One region of the Streptococcus sp. 1643 genome, then DNA from elsewhere that is predicted to be linked to it. Evidence: riboswitches for the same ligand, from Rfam matches in the RefSeq annotation. Region 1 holds a riboswitch; each other region holds the start of a gene.
What was found. A riboswitch is a leader RNA that binds a small molecule or an ion and turns the genes downstream of it on or off. The one in region 1 is predicted to bind thiamine pyrophosphate.

Region 1 (6,635 bases):
ATGGCGATATCGAAGCGTCCGACTTGCTGGCAGATTTCTTGACAGAAGACAGTGATCAAGTAACACCAGCTGAAGCAAAAACTCAATCTCAACTTTCAAGCCAAGACCAAGCCAAACTTGCTGCAGCAGATAAGGAAGCAGCGGAAGCAACAGCAAAAGTTCGCTCAGATTTAATCACTACCCTAGAAAAAATTGAAAAAGAGACAATCGACGACATCAACAAAGATGTCACTATCACTGATAAGGAAGCAGCGATTAAGGCAGCTAAAGAAGTGATTGGCAAGGATGCTATCTTGAAAGCTATCGAAGATGGCGATATCGAAGCGTCCGACTTACTGGCAGATTTCTTGGCAGAAGACAGCGATCAGGTGACACCGGCCGAAGCGATGAGCCAAGAAGATTTCTCAATCCAAGACCAAGCTAAACTTGCTGCAGCGGACAAGGAAGCTGCGGAAGAAAATAGTAATGTGAAAAAACTTGAGCTAAGTAAATTAGAAGAGCAAGTTGCTAAGATTAAAGCACAATTATCAAGTTTACAAGTTTCTGGTGACAAGAATAGTCAAGTAAAAGACTTGCAACAAGCTTTAGTCGACTATGAGGATGCTATTAAGGCTCTAAGTAGTGTTATGTCAGCTGTTCTTGAAATTGAAGACTTTAAAGGTGGGGTGAACGCAGTAGAAGCTGCAACTGCAGAGTTGCCAGAATACAACAAAGGTGTAAATGCGGTAGAAGCTGCTGTAAATGAACTCCCAGCCTATGGCGAAAGTGGCACTCCAGCCGTAGCGAATGTCCCAGTCTATGCAGAAAGTGGTACCCCAATAGTAAACAATGCTCTGCCTTATGCAGAAAGTGGCACCCCAGCTGTAGCGAATATCCCAGCCTATGGAGAAAATGGCACTCCAGCCGTAGTGAATGTTCCAGCTTATGCAGAAAGCGGAACCCCATCCGTAGCGAATGTCCCAGCTTATGCAGAAAGCGGAGCTCCAGCCGTAAATGAAGTTCCAGTTTATGGCGAAAGTGGCGTCCCAGCCCTAGCAAATGTTCCAGTTTATGCAGAAAGTGGCGTCCCAGCCCTAGCAAATGTTCCAGTTTATGCAGAAAGTGGTGCTCCGGCAGTGGCTACTATTCCAGCCTATGCTGAAAAGATTGAACCTGCAGTAAATGAAGTTCCAGAATACACTGGCAGTGTAGCTCCTTTGGCTACAAACCCTACTCTTGGAACTGAACAAGATCGTACCTACAAAGCGCCTGCAGCAACAGATGAGCAACTCCTTCCAAATACAGGAAGCCAAGATGCTTCAGCAGTTGCATCGCTAGGATTTATTGGTCTCCTTCTTGGTTTGCTACCATTTGCAAAGAGAAAATTGAACAAATAAATCGCATGAAATCAATAAAAGAAAAGGATTTGAATGGTCCTTTTCTTTTTTTATGGTGAAATAGGGATAAGTCCAAGTTTTTCAGCTCTTTCCGATGGTATTTTTCCTTGCTTTCCTTTATAATGGGTGTATGGACAAGAAAAAATTATTATTAATTGATGGATCTTCTGTTGCTTTTCGAGCTTTTTTTGCGCTTTATCAGCAGTTGGATCGGTTTAAAAATGCTAATGGCCTTCATACCAATGCAATCTACGGTTTTCAACTCATGTTGAATCATGTCTTAGAGCGGGTTGAGCCTAGTCATGTTTTGGTAGCCTTTGATGCAGGTAAGACGACTTTCCGAACAGAGATGTATGCAGACTACAAGGGGGGCCGTGCTAAAACTCCAGATGAGTTTCGTGAGCAATTTCCCTTCATTCGTGAGTTGTTAGACCATCTTGGGATTCGCCATTATGAGTTGGCCCAGTATGAAGCTGATGATATCATCGGGACCCTAGGTCGTTTGGCTGAGAAGGATTCTTTTGATGTGACAATCGTTAGCGGAGACAAGGACTTGATCCAGTTGACGGATGAGCATACGGTTGTCGAGATTTCTAAGAAAGGTGTGGCTGAGTTTGAGGCCTTTACGCCAGACTATCTTATGGAAAAAATGGGCCTCACACCAGCTCAGTTTATAGATCTCAAGGCTCTTATGGGGGATAAGTCTGATAATATCCCTGGCGTCACTAAGATCGGTGAAAAGACGGGTATCAAGCTCTTGCTAGAACACGGTTCGTTAGAGGGTATTTATGAAAATATCGATGGGATGAAGGCTTCTAAGATGAAGGAAAATCTCATCAATGACAAGGAACAAGCCTTTTTGTCTAAAACCTTGGCGACCATTGAGACAAATGCACCGATTGAGATTGGCCTTGATGATTTGCTTTATAGTGGACCAGATGTGGAAAATCTCGGGAAATTCTACGATGAGATGGGCTTCAAACAGCTCAAGCAAGCTTTAAATGTGTCATCAACGGATGCGCCTGAAAGTTTGGATTTCACTATCGTTGACCAAGTCAGTCAAGACATGCTGAGCGCCAACTCTATCTTCCACTTTGAGCTTTTTGGTGAGAATTACCATACAGATGACTTGGTTGGTTTTGCCTGGTCCTGTGGGGATAAACTTTACGCTACAGACAAACTTGAGCTCTTGCAGGAGCCGATTCTCAAGGATTTTCTAGAAAAAACACCTCTGAAAGTGTATGATTTTAAGAAAGCGAAGGTTCTTTTAAATCGTTTGGGCTTGAGTTTGCAGGCCCCTGCTTTTGACAGCCGTTTGGCCAAATACCTCCTCTCTACTGTCGAGAACAATGAAATTTCAACCATTGCGAATCTCTATGGCCAAACTTATTTGGCTGATGATGAGATTTTCTACGGTAAGGGGGTCAAGAAAGCTATCCCTGAGAGAGAGAAATTCTTGGAACACCTAGCTCGCAAGGTTGCTGTATTAGTTGAAACCGAGCCTGTTTTACTTGAAAAACTCGGTGAACATGGGCAGTTAGACCTTCTCTATGACATGGAGCAACCTCTGGCTTTTGTCCTTGCCAAGATGGAAATTGCTGGGATTACAGTCAAGAAAGAGACCTTGCTTGAGATGCAGGCTGAAAATGAGCTTGTCATTGAAAAGCTAACTCAGGAGATTTATGAACTGGCTGGTGAGGAGTTTAATATCAACTCGCCTAAACAGTTGGGCGTACTTCTCTTTGAAAAACTGGGCCTTCCTCTAGAATACACCAAGAAAACCAAGACAGGTTACTCGACAGCCGTGGATGTGCTAGAGCGTCTGGCTCCTATTGCGCCAATTGTTAAGAAAATTCTAGACTACCGTCAGATTGCTAAGATTCAATCGACTTACGTGGTTGGCTTGCAGGATTGGATTTTAGATGATGGCAAGATTCACACGCGCTATGTGCAGGATTTGACTCAGACAGGGCGTTTGTCTAGTGTGGATCCAAACTTGCAAAATATTCCTGTTCGTTTGGAACAAGGTCGCCTCATTCGTAAGGCTTTTGTGCCAGAGTGGGAGGATAGTGTACTACTCAGTTCGGACTATTCACAGATTGAGTTGCGAGTTTTGGCGCATATCTCTAAGGATGAGCACTTAATCAAAGCCTTCCAAGAGGGAGCAGATATCCATACTTCGACAGCTATGCGTGTCTTTGAAATTGAACATCCTGAGGATGTGACGCCAAACGACCGTCGCAATGCCAAGGCTGTCAACTTTGGAGTGGTTTACGGGATTTCAGATTTTGGTTTGGCGAACAATCTTGGTATTAGTCGTAAGAAGGCCAAAGCCTACATTGATACCTACTTTGAGCGTTTTCCTGGGATTAAAAACTATATGGAAGAAGTGGTGCGTGAAGCGCGTGATAAGGGATATGTAGAGACCCTCTTCAAACGTCGTCGAGAGCTACCAGATATCAATTCGCGCAACTTTAACATTCGTGGTTTTGCAGAGCGAACTGCCATTAACTCCCCTATTCAGGGTTCGGCAGCAGATATCCTCAAGATTGCTATGATTCAGCTAGACAAAGCTCTAGTTGAGGGTGGTTATCAGACCAAGATGCTCTTGCAAGTGCATGATGAAATCGTCCTTGAAGTTCCGAAATCAGAACTAGCAGCTGTCAAAGTACTAGTGAAACAAACCATGGAAGAAGCCATCCAACTCAGTGTTCCCCTTATCGCAGATGAAAATGAAGGGGCAACCTGGTACGAGGCTAAATAAGAAAGCTATGATAGAGTTTGAAGCGCGTGCCTTCAAGCTCTTTTTCATGGTTTTCTGTAAGCAGTTTCCTTGACTTTTCCTTGTATTTGCGTTACTATATGTCCATATAAGATATGGGAGTCTGTGTACAGTCTGAGAGGAAGTGTTAAACTTCGACCGCACCTGATCTGGGTAATGCCAGCGTAGGGAACGATACTTAGCCGAATTCTGCACCTTTTCCATATATGGCAAAGGTTTTTCTTTTTGTCAAAAAGAAAAACTGAGAAGAGGAGGTTTTTATGAAAGCAAGCATTGCCTTGCAAGTCTTGCCCCTATCACAGGGGATTGATCGAATTGCTATTATCGATCAAGTGATTGCTTATCTGCAAGCTCAGTCCGTGACCATGGTGGTGACACCCTTTGAAACGGTCTTGGAAGGGGAGTTGGATGAGCTCATGCGTATTCTTAAAGAAGCGCTAGAAGTGGCAGGGCAGGAGGCAGATAATGTCTTTGCCAATGTCAAAATAAATGTAGGAGAGATTTTAAGCATCGATGAGAAACTTGAAAAGTATGATGAGACGACACACTAGTCTATTGGGTTTTCTAGGAGTCTTGTCAATCTGGCAGTTAGCAGGAATATTCAAACTTTTACCCAAGTTTATCCTGCCAACTCCTTTTGAAATTCTCCAGGCCTTTGCTCGTGACAGAGAATTTCTCTGGCACCATAGCTGGGCGACCTTGAGAGTGGCTTTGCTAGGTCTAGTCTTGGGAGTCTTGATTGCCTGTATGATGGCGGTGCTTATGGACAGTCTGACTTGGCTCAATGATCTTATCTACCCTATGATGGTGGTTGTTCAGACCATTCCGACCATTGCTATAGCCCCTATCCTGGTCTTGTGGCTAGGCTATGGAATTTTGCCCAAGATTGTCTTGATTATCCTGACGACAACCTTCCCTATCATCGTCAGCATTTTGGATGGTTTTAGGCATTGTGACAAGGATATGCTGACCTTGTTTAGTCTGATGCGGGCCAAACCTTGGCAAATCCTGTGGCATTTTAAAATCCCGGTTAGCCTGCCTTACTTTTATGCAGGTCTGAGAGTCAGTGTCTCCTACGCCTTTATCACAACAGTGGTATCTGAGTGGTTGGGAGGCTTTGAAGGACTAGGTGTCTACATGATTCAGTCCAAGAAACTGTTTCAGTATGATACCATGTTTGCCATTATTATTCTGGTGTCGATTATCAGCCTTTTGGGTATGAAATTGGTCGATGTTAGTGAAAAATATGTGATTAAATGGAAACGTTCATAGAATAAGAATGTTTCAAAAAAGAAAAGAGGAAATGAAAATGAAGAAAACATGGAAAGTGTTTTTAACGCTTGTAACAGCTCTTGTAGCTGTCGTGATGGTAGCTTGTGGTCAAGGAAATGCTTCTAAGGACAACAAAGAAGCAGAACTCAAGAAGATTGACTTTATCCTAGACTGGACGCCAAATACTAACCACACAGGGCTTTATGTTGCCAAGGAAAAAGGTTATTTCAAAGAAGCTGGAGTGGATGTTGATTTGAAATTGCCACCTGAAGAAAGTTCTTCTGACCTGGTTATCAATGGCAAGGCGCCGTTTGCTATCTATTTCCAAGACTACATGGCTAAGAAATTGGAAAAAGGGGCAGGAATCACTGCCGTTGCCGCTATCGTTGAGCACAATACATCTGGAATCATCTCACGTAAATCTGACAATGTCAGCAGTCCAAAGGACTTAGTTGGGAAGAAATACGGAACCTGGAATGACCCAACGGAGCTTGCTATGTTGAAAACCTTGGTAGAATCACAAGGCGGAGACTTTGAGAAGGTTGAAAAAGTACCAAACAACGACTCAAACTCTATCACACCAATTGCCAATGGCGTTTTTGACACTGCTTGGATTTACTACGGTTGGGATGGTATCCTTGCCAAATCGCAAGGTGTAGACGCCAACTTCATGTACTTGAAAGACTATGTCAAGGAGTTTGACTACTACTCACCAGTTATCATCGCAAACAACGACTATCTAAAAGACAACAAAGAAGAAGCTCGCAAAGTCATCCAAGCTATTAAAAAAGGCTACCAATATGCTATGGAACACCCAGAAGAAGCTGCAGATATTCTCATCAAGAATGCACCTGAACTCAAGGAAAAACGTGACTTTGTCATCGAATCTCAAAAATACTTGTCAAAAGAATATGCAAGCGACAAGGAAAAATGGGGACAATTTGATGCTGCTCGCTGGAATGCCTTCTACAAATGGGACAAAGAAAATGGTATCCTTAAAGAAGACTTGACAGACAAAGGCTTCACTAATGAATTTGTAAAATAATGACAGAAATTAGACTTGAACATGTAAGTTATGCCTATGGCGATGAAAAGATTTTAGAGGACATCAACCTGCAGGTGACGTCAGGTGAAGTAGTTTCTATCCTGGGACCTAGTGGTGTTGGAAAAACCACTCTCTTTAACCTAATCGCTGGGATTTTAGA
Region 2 (6,635 bases), 540 kb from region 1:
CTCTTGACGTAGTTCTTACACCCATCTTTCGAATTGAAGGAATGGCACCAATGTCCAGTGTAGTCAACATTCTTGCGGGAATCTTGATGGGGCCTGTTTATGCCTTGGTCATGGCAACAGTTACAGCCTTTATCCGTATGTCTACTCAAGGCATTCCGCCCTTGGCCCTCACTGGAGCTACCTTTGGAGCCCTCCTTGCAGGTCTCTTTTATAAGTACGGTCGAAAATTTCACTTCTCTGCCCTAGGAGAAATCTTGGGAACAGGGATTATCGGTTCTATTGTTTCCTATCCTGTCATGGTTCTCTTTACGGGATCTGCTGCCAAGCTCAGCTGGTTTATCTACACTCCTCGATTTTTCGGAGCAACCTTGATCGGTACAGCCATAGCTTTTCTTGCCTTTCGATTTTTAATCAAGCAGGAATTCTTTAAAAAAGTACAAGGATATTTCTTTGGTGAAAGGATAGACTGATGCAGGAATTTACAAATCCCTTTCCTCTAACCTCCAGCTCCTTAATTCACTGCATCACCAATGAGATTTCCTGTGAGATGCTGGCCAATGGGATTTTGGCTCTGGGATCTAAACCGGTCATGGCAGATGATTCCCGTGAGGTCCTTGATTTTACCAAACAAAGCCAAGCTCTCTTCATCAATTTGGGGCATTTGTCAGCTGAGAAGGAGAAAGCAATCCGCATGGCAGCTACTTATGCAGCTCAAGCTTGTCTCCCAATGGTAGTAGATGCAGTTGGCGTTGCGGCTTCCCCCATTCGTAAGGATCTAGTCACAGATCTTTTAGAATACAAGCCCACGGTCCTTAAAGGAAATATGTCTGAAATCCGAAGTCTTGTTGGCTTAAAACACCATGGAGTTGGAGTTGATGCGAGTGCTAAAGATCAAGAAACGGAGGATTTGCTTCAAGTTTTGAAAGACTGGTGTCAGACCTATTCTGGTATGTCATTCTTAGTCACTGGCCCCGAGGACCTCATCGTTTCGGAGAATCAGGTTGCTGTATTGAGGAATGGCTGTGACGAATTAGACTGGATAACAGGGACAGGAGACTTGGTTGGAGCCTTGACAGCCGTTTTTCTTAGCCAAGGAAAGACTGCCTTTGAAGCTTCTTGTCTAGCGGTCTCTTATCTCAATATCTCTGCTGAGAGAATTCTTGTCCAAGGAATGGGATTGGAAGATTTTCGTTACCAAGTTCTCAATCAACTCTCTCTCCTAAAAAGAGACGAAAATTGGCTAGAAGCCATCAAAGGAGACTTTTATGAATAGAGAAGCACTTAAACTGTATCTAGTAACCAATCGCTACCAAGATTCCTTGGAAAACTTTCTTGAAAAAGTCGAAACGGCCTGCCGTTCAGGTGTTACCATCATCCAACTACGAGAAAAAAACCTCACTACCAATCAATACTATCAACTGGCAAAACAAGTCAAGGAAATAACAGATGCCTACCAGGTGCCCTTGATCATTGATGATCGGTTGGATGTCTGTCTTGCAGTCGATGCAGCAGGTCTGCATATCGGCGACGATGAACTACCAGTTTCGGTTGCCCGCAAAGTCTTGGGTCCCGAAAAAATCCTCGGTGTCACTGCTAAAACAGTTAATAGAGCTCTCGAAGCAGAAACATTGGGTGCGGATTACTTGGGAACAGGAGCCATTTTCCCGACTACGACCAAAGAAAATGCACCCATTACCCTGATTTCAACCTTGAAAACAATTTGCCAAACGGTCGCCATTCCAGTAGTTGCTATCGGAGGCTTGACGTCAGAGAATATTGACCAACTTATCGGCACGGGTATAGCTGGAGTAGCTGTCGTACGTGATCTGATGCAGGCAGAAGATATTGAGGCAAAAACGCAAGCCTTTTTAACAAAGCTGGATGACATGATTTCCTAATCAAAAACTCTCTAATTCCCTTAAAGTAGGAACTAGAGAGTTTTTTCTTAATCTTTAAAAGTTGTATGGTTGACTGGGCCAGAACCATGTCCGAGTTGAGGAGCGTCTTGGATGGCTTTTGTGATAAAGGCCTTGGCCTTATCAACTGCCTGGTAAAGACTTCTGCCCTTGGCTAGTTCAGCCGTAATCACAGCAGCAAAGGTACATCCAGTACCATGGGTGTGACAAGTTTGAATTCTTGGACTTTCCCAGACAAATTGTTCATCCTTGGTAAAAAGGAAATCCTTGGCACCACCTTCCAGATGGCCACCTTTGATAACAACGGACTGGGGACCAAATTCTTTTATAATTAGGCGACCAGCACGCTGCATGTCTTCTGGATCATGAATCGAAAAACCAACAATCTCTTCTGCCTCAGGAAGATTCGGAGTGATAATGGTTGCAAGGGGAAGCAGATTTGTCTTTAGGTAGTCTCTGGCACTAGAATCAATCAGGGTGTCCCCACTCGTAGCGACCATAACAGGATCAAGCACATAGGGACAGTCTAGCTTTTTAAGGTAGGGTTGGATGATCTCCATAATCTCAGTAGTTGCCAACATCCCTGTTTTTACAGCCTGAGGCTTGATATCCGAAAAGACGCTCTCCAATTGAGCTTCCAGCATTTGGTTGGAGACGTGCTCGATTAATTGAACGCCTCTGGTATTTTGAGCGACAAGACTGGTCACAACGGCCATTCCATAGACATCTCTAGCTTGGAATGACTTTAAATCAGCCATAATGCCAGCACCGCCACTAGGGTCAGTCCCTGCAATGGTTAGAGCAACGGGTAAATAAGTCATCTAAAACCTCCCAACCAACTGAAGTTTGTATTCTTAAGAACAAGCTAGTCTGTTTGAGGAAAGCAATAGAAGACAAGTAGTCCTCATTATCATTTCCACTTCCATCAGCTAGCATTACCTAGATTGAGTCAAAGGGATCTAACAGTTGTTAATCTCAGCTTTACGCACCCCTAGTGGTTGTTTTCTTTTTTCTTCAGTATAGCATATTTTTATAGTTTATATAGTAAAATTTGACTGCAAATCTCTCGTTACATGATTAAAATTCTATTTTTCGAAAAAATAATAAAAATTATAGTTGACAAATGTAGATTTTCGGAGTATACTAATAACTGTAATCTACAAATGTAGATTTAGGAGGTGTGATTATGCAGATTTCAGATGCAGAATGGCAGGTTATGAAGATTATTTGGATGCAGGGGGAGCAGACCAGTACGGATTTGATCAGGGTTCTGGCAGAGCGGTTTGACTGGTCCAAGTCCACGGTTCAGACCCTTTTGGCTCGTTTGGTTGAGAAAGAGTGTTTGACTAGAAAAAAAGAGGGCAAGTCCTTTGTTTATTCAGCCCTTTTAACTCTAGACCAAAGCCGAGACTTGCTTGTCCAAGATATCAAGGACAAGGTTTGTTCTCGTAGGATTAAGAACTTGTTGGCTGATTTGATTGCTGAATGTGATTTTACTCAGGTTGACTTGGAAGACTTGGAAGCTGTGATTTCTGAGAAGAAATCAAGCGCTGTAACAGAAGTAAAATGTAATTGTATGTAAAGGAGACGTCATGTTAAATAGCATTGTAACCATTATTTGTATTGCCCTTATCGTGTTTATCTTGTTTTGGTTTTTCAAAAAGCCTGAAAAATCTGAACAAAAGGCCCAGCAAAAAAAGGGCTACCAAGAGATTCGAGTGGAAGTCAAAGGGGGCTATACGCCTGAGTTGATTATTCTTAAGAAATCAGTGCCAGCCCGTATCGTCTTTGACCGTAAGGACCCTTCACCCTGCCTAGATCAGATTGTTTTCCCAGATTTTGGGGTGCATGCGGACTTGCCTATGGGTGAAGAGTATGTAGTGGAAATCACACCTGAACAGGCTGGAGAGTATGGTTTCTCTTGTGGCATGAATATGATGCACGGTAAGATGATTGTAGAATAGGAGAATGATATGACTGAAATTGTAAAAGCAAGTCTTGAAAATGGTGTTCAAAAAATCCGTATCACGGCAGACAAAGGCTACCATCCAGCCCACATCCAGCTTCAAAAAGGAATTCCCGCTGAAATTACCTTTCATCGTACAACTCCTTCAAACTGTTATAAGGAAATTCTGTTTGAAGAAGAAGGCATCTTGGAACCAATCGGCGTGGATGAAGAGAAGACAATTCGTTTTACACCCCAAGAGTTGGGGCAACATGAATTTTCATGTGGTATGAAGATGCAAAAGGGAAGCTACACCGTAGTTGAGAAGACTCGAAAATCTCTATCCCTCCTACAGCGTTTTTGGATTACCAGTATCTTTACCCTGCCTCTTGTGATTATCATGATTGGGATGTCGACAGGAGGAATTAGTCACCAAGTCATGCGTTGGGGCACCTTTTTAGCTACAACACCTATCATGCTAGTAGCAGGTGGTCCATATATCCAAAGTGCTTGGGCCAGCTTTAAAAAGCACAATGCCAACATGGATACCTTGGTTGCTCTGGGAACTCTAGTGGCCTATTTCTATAGCTTAGTTGCCCTCTTCGCTGGTCTCCCCGTTTACTTTGAAAGTGCTGCATTTATCTTCTTCTTCGTTCTTTTGGGAGCCGTTTTTGAGGAAAAAATGCGAAAAAATACTTCCCAAGCTGTGGAGAAATTACTTGACTTGCAGGCTAAAACTGCAGAAGTCTTGCGTGATGATAGCTATGTTCAAATCCCCTTGGAGCAAGTCAAGGTAGGTGACCTGATTCGAGTGCGTCCCGGTGAAAAGATTGCGGTTGATGGGGTTGTAGTCGAAGGTGTGTCCAGTATTGATGAGTCTATGGTGACAGGTGAGAGCCTGCCGGTAGACAAAACAGTTGGAGATACCGTCATTGGCTCAACCATCAATAATAGCGGAACGCTTGTTTTTAAAGCAGAAAAAGTTGGTTCAGAGACTGTCTTGGCACAGATTGTGGACTTTGTGAAGAAAGCCCAGACCAGCCGAGCACCAATTCAGGATTTGACGGATAAGGTTTCAGGGATTTTTGTACCAGCGGTTGTCATTTTAGGGATTGTGACCTTTTGGGTTTGGTTCGTCTTGCTCAGGGATAGTGTAGTCGTGCTTGGAGCGAGTTTTGTCTCTTCTCTTCTCTATGGAGTGGCTGTTTTGATTATCGCCTGCCCTTGTGCCTTGGGTCTTGCAACACCGACAGCTCTTATGGTGGGGACAGGTCGCAGTGCCAAGATGGGGGTTCTCCTCAAAAATGGAACGGTTCTACAGGAAATCCAGAAAGTTCAAACTATTGTCTTTGATAAGACCGGGACTTTGACGGAAGGGAAACCTGTGGTAACAGATATCATCGGCGACGAAGTAGAAGTGCTTGGATTGGCAGCCTCCTTGGAAGAAGCTTCCCAACACCCACTGGCTGAGGCCATTGTCAAGCGAGCGAGTGAAGCTGGACTTGAGATTCAAACTGTGGAAAATTTCCAAGCCTTGCACGGAAAAGGTGTCTCAGGGCAAATCAATGGAAAACAAGTTCTGCTTGGAAATGCTAAAATGCTGGATGGCATGAACATTTCTAGCACTTATCAAGAAAAACTAGAAGAACTAGAAAAAGAAGCTAAGACAGTTGTCTACTTGGCTGTTGACAATGAAATTAAAGGCTTGCTTGCCCTGCAAGATATTCCCAAGGAAAATGCCAAGCTAGCCATCAGTCAGCTGAAAAAACGTGGACTTAAAACAGTCATGCTGACAGGGGATAATGCTGGAGTGGCGCGTGCTATTGCAGATCAGATCGGAATCGAAGAGGTCATTGCAGGTGTCTTGCCAGAAGAAAAAGCCCATGAAATCCATAAACTACAATCAGCTGGAAAAGTAGCCTTTGTTGGTGATGGTATCAATGACGCTCCTGCCCTCAGCGTAGCAGATGTGGGGATTGCTATGGGAGCTGGAACAGATATTGCCATCGAGTCAGCAGATTTGGTGTTGACAACTAATAACCTCTTAGGAGTGGTTCGTGCCTTTGACATGAGCAAGAAAACCTTCAATCGAATTCTGCTCAATCTTTTCTGGGCCTTTATCTACAATGTCGCCGGAATTCCGATTGCAGCAGGAGTCTTTTCAGGAATTGGTCTCGTTCTCAATCCAGAACTGGCTGGTCTAGCCATGGCCTTTAGTTCTGTATCTGTATTAACCAGTTCACTCATGCTAAACTTTAGTAAAATAGACTAAAAGCGAGCTTGCTCGCTTTTTATTATAAAACAGTTACATAAAACGTTTTCAAACTGTACTGTAATAGAGAATAAAAACTTCTGAGCACATTCTTAGGAGACCCAAAACAAATGTGGTAAAGTAGTAGAGTAAAAATTTGCTGAAACGTTTCCAATTAGTATATGAAAACGGATTTATCAAGTTTTAAAAATATTTGAAGGAGAGTTATCATTATGACTCAAGGGAAAATTACTGCATCTGCAGCAATGCTCAACGTATTGAAAACATGGGGCGTAGACACAATCTACGGTATCCCATCAGGAACACTCAGCTCATTGATGGATGCTTTGGCTGAAGACAAAGATATCCGCTTCTTGCAAGTTCGCCACGAAGAAACAGGTGCTCTTGCAGCGGTCATGCAAGCTAAATTCGGTGGCTCAATCGGGGTTGCAGTAGGTTCAGGTGGTCCAGGTGCGACTCACTTGATCAACGGTGTTTACGATGCAGCTATGGATAACACTCC
Region 3 (6,635 bases), 530 kb from region 1:
TTGGAAATAGGAAAACAGACTGCGAAATACAGGACCAGAATGGTTCCATAAATCCAAAAGGAAGCGGTTGGGATTGTCAAGCGATTGCTGTCAATGATTTGTTGTCCAACTTTGGTAACTTCCACAACCCCAATCAAGACAACTAAGGAAGTCGTTTTGATCATACGAGTGACAAGATTGATGGCTTGTGGTAGTAGTCTTCTCAAGACCTGTGGAATGATAATGTGATAGTAAAGTTGGAAGTTGGTCAAGCCCAGAGCCTGTCCGCTTTCAAACTGATGTTTAGGGAGAGAAGTGATGGCTCCACGTACCAAGTCCCCCATTTCAGCTGTACCCCAGAGGGTAAAAACAATAATAGCCGAAGTCTCGCCTGAGATATTGATATTAAAGTTTCGAGCTAAGCCGAAATAAACGATGAAAAGTAGTACCAGCTGGGGCATGATACGGATAAATTCCAGATAAAAGCGTGTTAAAAAACGAATAACTCTAGAATGGTAGGTCATGATGATTCCCATGACTGTTCCGAAAATCATTGATAGAAGGACGGAGAGAATGGAAATTCCAATCGTGACACCCAATCCCTGTAGAATACGCAGGAGATTATTTCCCTGAAAGAGTACTTGCATTCCCGAATCCTGCATGGCGGAGCCTCCTTTCTATCCAGCTAAAGACTAGAGAGATGGGTAGAAGCATGATCAGGTAAGCAACTACCAACATGGCTAGTGCAATGTCTGTCTCATAATAGAGTCCAATCAAGTCCTTGGCGACGTACATGAGATCGGCTAAGGCTACCGCAGAGAAGACAGAGGTTTCTTTGATGAGAAAAATGACATTGGCACTAAAGGACGGTAGAGCAACCGCAGTCGCTTGCGGAAGAACCACATAGCGAAAGACCTGTACAGGCGTTAGACCGATGGCTAGACCAATCTCGTGCTGGGTTTGACTAACTGCTTCCAGTCCGCTTCTGAAAGATTCAGCCATGTAGGAGCCACCTAAAAAGATGAGCCCAACTGTTGCACAGACTTCTGAAGAAAGAACAATCCCTATTCGGGGAAGCCCGAAGTAGAGGAAGAAGAGTTGAATCAAAAGGGGCGTGTTTCGTGACAATTCGATGTAGGCTGTTGCTAGCTGTGAAAAGATAGGAACGCGATAATGCCGAATGACACTAACGATTAGACCAACAAGAAAAGAACCCAGAATTCCCCAAACTGCGATATGTAAGGTCAGAAAGAATGCCTTTTGATAGAGCGGTAAATATTGTTCAACAATGGACCAATCCAAAATAGAACCTCCCATCTAGGAATAATATAGCTATTGTAGCACTAAAGGGCATGTTTGGATAATATGAATTTTTTATCACAATGATAGAAAATATTTATCATGTCTGTGATTTGAAATTCCCAGACAAAATTTTTGAAAGGATTCTGAAAAAGAGGTAAGATAGTTTATGTAAGAAAAAGTAAACGCTTACTTAATAAGGAGGACACTTTATGTCATATAAAACAAGTAATGCAGAAGGACCTGTAGATTTTATTAACACTTATGATTTGGAGCCAATGGCGCAACAAGTCATTCCTAAAGCTGCCTTTGGTTATATCGCTAGTGGAGCAGAGGATACTTTCACTCTACGCGAGAACATCCGTGCCTTTAACCACAAACTTATTGTTCCTCATACGCTTTGTGATGTTGAAAATCCAAGTACAGAGATTGAATTTGCAGGTGAAAAATTATCTTCACCAATTATTATGGCGCCTGTTGCGGCTCATAAATTGGCAAATGAGCAGGGGGAAGTGGCGACTGCGCGTGGTGTACATGAGTTCGGTTCTCTCTATACAACTAGTTCCTACTCTACTGTTGATCTTCCGGAAATAACAGAAGCCCTTCAAGGGACGCCTCACTGGTTCCAATTTTACTTTAGTAAGGATGATGGTATCAACCGCCACATCATGGACCGTGTGAAGGCTGAAGGCTACAAAGCGATTGTCTTGACGGCAGATGCAACTGTAGGGGGCAATCGTGAGGTCGACAAGCGCAATGGATTCGTCTTCCCAGTTGGCATGCCGATTGTTGAGGAATACCTGCCAGAAGGTGCTGGTAAATCAATGGACTTTGTTTACAAATCAGCCAAACAACGCTTGTCTCCTCGCGATGTAGAATTTATCGCTGTTTACTCAGGTCTTCCTGTTTATGTCAAGGGGCCACAATGCCGTGAGGACGTTGAACGCTCTCTTGCTGCAGGTGCTTCTGGTATCTGGGTAACCAACCACGGTGGTCGCCAAATCGACGGTGGACCAGCATCATTTGACTCGCTTCAAGAAGTGGCTGAAGCAGTTGCTAAACGTGTGCCAATCGTCTTTGACTCTGGTGTTCGTCGCGGTCAGCACGTCTTTAAAGCCTTGGCTTCAGGAGCAGACTTGGTAGCTATTGGTCGCCCAGTCATCTATGGCTTGGCTCTGGGTGGTAGTGTGGGTGTACGTCAAGTCTTTGAACACTTGAATGCAGAATTAAAGACAGTTATGCAGTTATCTGGAACTCAGACTATTGAAGATGTTAAACGCTTCAAACTGCGTCACAATCCATACAATCCATCCTTCCCAGTTGATTCACGTGATTTGAAGTTGTATTGAGAAAGTAGAAAGTCTCCATTTGATGTGGAGGCTTTTCTTCGTGTATAGAAAGATTAAATCGCTATCAGAAACTATATAAATATATTTTCCAGTCAAATATCTTGCTAGAGCTTTCATTTTTTGCTATACTGGTCCAGTAATAAAATAATAAAGACATTTGGGGTGCTTTAGGCTGAGATGATACCCATTGAACCTGATACAGTTAATACTGGCGAAGGGAAATGTGAAAAGGTTTTTTTCGTATGTCGAAAAGAACTGTCTAATCTTGTAAGCTAAACTCTAATTCTCGTTTGTAATTGGAGTTTTTTTGTTTATCAAAAGAGGATAGGCTTGTTTAGGTAGCTTTCTGCAAATGCCCTCGATGTTCTTTAAAAGTATCAAGTGGAATTACGATTTTGCTTGGTATCTCTTGGTGTTTTATTGATTACTAAGGAGTAAAGAAAGGAAAAATAAATATGGAAACACAAGACTATGCATTTCAGCCAGGTTTGATCGTTGGAGAATTATTAAAAAGCAGTCAGAAGGATTGGCAGGCTGCAATCAATCATCGTTTTATTAAGGAACTTTTTGCGGGGACAATTGAGAATAAGGTCTTAAAAGACTACCTGATTCAAGATTATCATTTCTTTGATGCTTTCTTATCCATGCTGGGTGCTTGTGTAGCTCACGCAGACCAGCTTGAATCCAAACTTCGTTTTGCCAAGCAACTAGGCTTTCTTGAAGCAGATGAAGATGGTTATTTCCAAAAGGCTTTCAAAGAGTTAAATGTAGCAGAGCATGACTATCTAGAAGTGAACTTGCACCCTGTAACAAAAGCGTTTCAGGATTTAATGTATTCTGCTGTGGCTTCATCAGACTATGCTCATCTTTTGGTCATGCTGGTCATTGCAGAAGGTCTCTATTTAGACTGGGGTTCTAAAGATTTGGCTCTACCTGAAGCCTATATTCATTTAGAATGGGTCAATCTCCACAGAGGTCCTTTCTTTACAGAGTGGGTTCAATTTCTAGTTGATGAACTTAATCGTGTCGGGAAAAATCGAGAAGATTTGACAGAGCTTCAGGAACGCTGGAATCAAGCAGTTGCTTTGGAATTAGCTTTTTTTGATATCGGTTATGAATTATAGGACAGATTCAATACTTTTATGTAGATTAAAAGAATGAACAAACAAACTATATAAATATATTTTCCGGTCAAATATCTTGCTAGGGCTTTCAAATTCTGTTATACTGGTCCAGTAATTAAATAATAAAGACATTTGGGGTGCTTTAGGCTGAGATGATACCCATTGAACCTGATACAGTTAATACTGGCGAAGGGAAATGTGAAAAGGTTTTTTTCGTATGTCGAAAAGAACTGTCTAATCTTGTAAGCTAAACTCTAATTCTCGTTTGTAATTGGAGTTTTTTTGTTTATCAAAAGAGGATAGGCTTGACGGCAAGCCTTTTGGTAGCTCTCCTTGAATGCCCCACTTTTCTTTAAAAAAGGAGTTTTTTATGTTGAAAAAATGGCAGTTAAAAGATGTTATCTTGCTTGCTTTCTTGTCTATCTTTTTTGGTGGCGTTTTTGTGGGTTCGGGCTATCTGTTTGATATTCTCACCCTGATCTTGGCCCCTCTTGGTTTGCAGGCCTTTGCCAATGAAATCCTCTTTGGTCTCTGGTGTATGGCTGCGCCCATTGCGGCTATCTTTGTTCCAAGAGTCGGAAGTGCAACGATTGGAGAAGTGCTCGCTGCGCTTGCTGAAGTCCTTTATGGTAGCCAATTCGGTCTAGGCGCTCTTTTGTCTGGCTTGGTTCAAGGTTTGGGAAGTGAACTTGGTTTTATCGTAACCAAGAATCGCTATGAAAGTTGGTTCTCTCTAACTGCTAATAGTATTGGGATTACCCTTTTTAGCTTTGTCTATGAATACATTAAGTTAGGTTACTACGCCTTCTCCCTTCCTTTTGTCCTTTCCTTGCTGGTGGTGCGCTTTATTTCTGTCTTTTTCTTCTGTACCATCTTGGTTCGTGCCATTGTCAAACTTTATCATCAGTTTGCAGCTGGGGGCAAGGCATAGATGGGGCTGGAACTACGAGCGATTCAGTCCCCAATCTTTTCGGAACCGATTGATTTTACTTTTCATGCGCAAGCCTTCACCTTGTTAGTTGGGAGCAGTGGTTCAGGAAAATCCAGCCTCTTTCAAATGATTGCCCAAGTCAGTTCTCTTCCCTATAGTGGTCAAGTCCTGATAGATGGGAGCGAGGTCAGTCAGCTTTCTATCGTCGAACGTGTCCAGACAGTTGACATTCTCTTTCAAAATCCCAATCATCAATTTACCATGGAGAACTTGTTTGAGGAGCTGATTTTTACCTTGGAGAATATCGGCCATCCCGTTCAAGAAATTGATTCTAAAATAGCAGAGGTGGTCCAGCAATTTCGCTGTAAGGCAATTTTGCACCGTCCCATTCATCACTTATCAGGTGGGGAAAAGCAAAAGGCTGCGCTAGCTGTTCTCTTTGCTATGAATCCTAGGGTCTATCTCTTGGATGAGCCCTTTGCTTCCATTGACCGCAAGAGCAGAATCGAGATATTGGAGATTCTAAAAGAGTTGGCTCTTGATGGGAAGACAGTCATCCTGTGTGACCATGATTTATCAGACTATGAAGCCTATATCGATCATATGGTGGAGCTGAGAGACGGCCAGTTAAGGGAGGTGTTTCAAATCCCTACCTCTGAGATGACACAGGTTTCTTCAAAGGAAGTTGCTTCTAGTCCAGAACTATTCCATTTGGACTGTGTGACTTGTGAGCTGGGTAATCGTCCCCTCTTTTCAATTGCGGATTTTACATTCTACCAAGGAATCTCCTGTATCTTGGGTGATAATGGTGTTGGGAAATCAACCCTCTTTCGCTCTATTCTTCAATTTCAAAAGTATAAAGGGCTCATTACTTGGAAGGGGAAAGTCCTAAAAAAGAAAAAGAGTCTGTATCGTGATCTGACGGGTGTTGTTCAGGAAGCTGAGAAGCAATTTATCCGAGTCAGTCTGCGAGAAGAGCTTCAATTAGATGGACATGATTCTGAAAGAAATCAGCGGATTGTCCAAGCTTTACGATATTTTGATCTGGAGCAGGCGCTTGATAAGAGTCCCTATCAATTAAGTGGTGGCCAGCAAAAGATTCTTCAGCTCTTGACCATCTTGACTAGTAAGGCCTCTGTGATCTTGTTAGATGAACCTTTTGCAGGTTTGGATGATAGAGCTTGCCATTATTTTTGTCAGTGGATATTGGAGGAGAGCAATCAGGGAAGAAGTTTTTTGATCATTAGCCATCGTTTAGATCCCTTGATCTCTGTGGTTGATTATTGGATTGAGATGACTAGTCAGGGGCTCAGTCATCTCAAAGACGTGACCATCAGCAAACCTCTCCCATCTCTGAACAATGATACTCTAGGGGAGGTGAGGTAGTATGATCAAAGTAGCAACCCAGACACCGATTATCAGTCTCTTCTTGCTAATTTTATCCTTGGAAACATCCTTCATTCCTTCGATTGCTCTTAATCTTTCGGTAGCTACATTTTGCATACTCTTTATGCTCTATTATCGTCGATTTAAAATGTTGGCTTGGATGCTCTTGCTCGCCATTTTACCATCTTTGGCCAACTACTGGGCAGTTCAGTTACACGGAGATGCTTCGCAGGCAGTGATGCTTGGAACGAGGGCATTTGTGACCGTTTGTATTGGTCTTGTCTTTGTTTCCTCTATTTCCCTAAAAGAGCTTCTCTTGTACTTGGCTCAAAAGGGGTTATCACGGTCTTGGGCCTATGCCTTAATTGTGGTATTCAATGCCTTTCCCCTCATTCAACAAGAAATCAAGTCCCTCAAGGAAGCTTGCTTATTGCGTGGTCAAAAATTGCATGTTTGGTCTCCCCTGATTTACAGTAAGGTTCTGATGACAGTCTTTAGGTGGCGCCATCTTTACCTGAGAGCTCTATCTGCGCATGGATATGACGAGCATGCACAGTTGGAGAATAG

Region 2: it holds a riboswitch for thiamine pyrophosphate, as region 1 does, so the genes downstream of both, thiD (bifunctional hydroxymethylpyrimidine kinase/phosphomethylpyrimidine kinase) here and FD735_RS09580 (thiamine-binding protein) in region 1, are expected to answer to the same signal.
Region 3: it holds a riboswitch for thiamine pyrophosphate, as region 1 does, so the genes downstream of both, FD735_RS06985 (ECF transporter S component) here and FD735_RS09580 (thiamine-binding protein) in region 1, are expected to answer to the same signal.

What each region holds. Positions count from the first base shown of each region.
Region 1 is NZ_CP040231.1:1,849,606-1,856,240, reverse strand. It holds gene FD735_RS09590 (SIALI-17 repeat-containing surface protein) at 1-1,376, shown strand, start outside; gene polA (DNA polymerase I) at 1,507-4,140, shown strand; TPP riboswitch at 4,244-4,346, shown strand; gene FD735_RS09580 (thiamine-binding protein) at 4,419-4,709, shown strand; gene FD735_RS09575 (ABC transporter permease) at 4,672-5,430, shown strand; gene FD735_RS09570 (ABC transporter substrate-binding protein) at 5,468-6,475, shown strand; gene FD735_RS09565 (ABC transporter ATP-binding protein) at 6,475-6,635, shown strand, end outside.
Region 2 is NZ_CP040231.1:1,310,107-1,316,741, reverse strand. It holds gene thiW (energy coupling factor transporter S component ThiW) at 1-470, shown strand, start outside; gene FD735_RS06960 (hydroxyethylthiazole kinase) at 470-1,273, shown strand; gene thiE (thiamine phosphate synthase) at 1,266-1,898, shown strand; gene thiD (bifunctional hydroxymethylpyrimidine kinase/phosphomethylpyrimidine kinase) at 1,946-2,737, opposite strand; TPP riboswitch at 2,821-2,919, opposite strand; gene FD735_RS06945 (CopY/TcrY family copper transport repressor) at 3,103-3,498, shown strand; gene FD735_RS06940 (cupredoxin domain-containing protein) at 3,509-3,880, shown strand; gene FD735_RS06935 (heavy metal translocating P-type ATPase) at 3,890-6,133, shown strand; gene spxB (pyruvate oxidase) at 6,346-6,635, shown strand, end outside.
Region 3 is NZ_CP040231.1:1,317,588-1,324,222, reverse strand. It holds gene FD735_RS07005 (amino acid ABC transporter permease) at 1-641, opposite strand, end outside; gene FD735_RS07000 (amino acid ABC transporter permease) at 601-1,281, opposite strand; gene lctO (L-lactate oxidase) at 1,491-2,627, shown strand; TPP riboswitch at 2,776-2,864, shown strand; gene FD735_RS06990 (TenA family protein) at 3,083-3,751, shown strand; TPP riboswitch at 3,875-3,963, shown strand; gene FD735_RS06985 (ECF transporter S component) at 4,122-4,682, shown strand; gene FD735_RS06980 (ATP-binding cassette domain-containing protein) at 4,683-6,068, shown strand; gene FD735_RS06975 (energy-coupling factor transporter transmembrane component T) at 6,070-6,635, shown strand, end outside.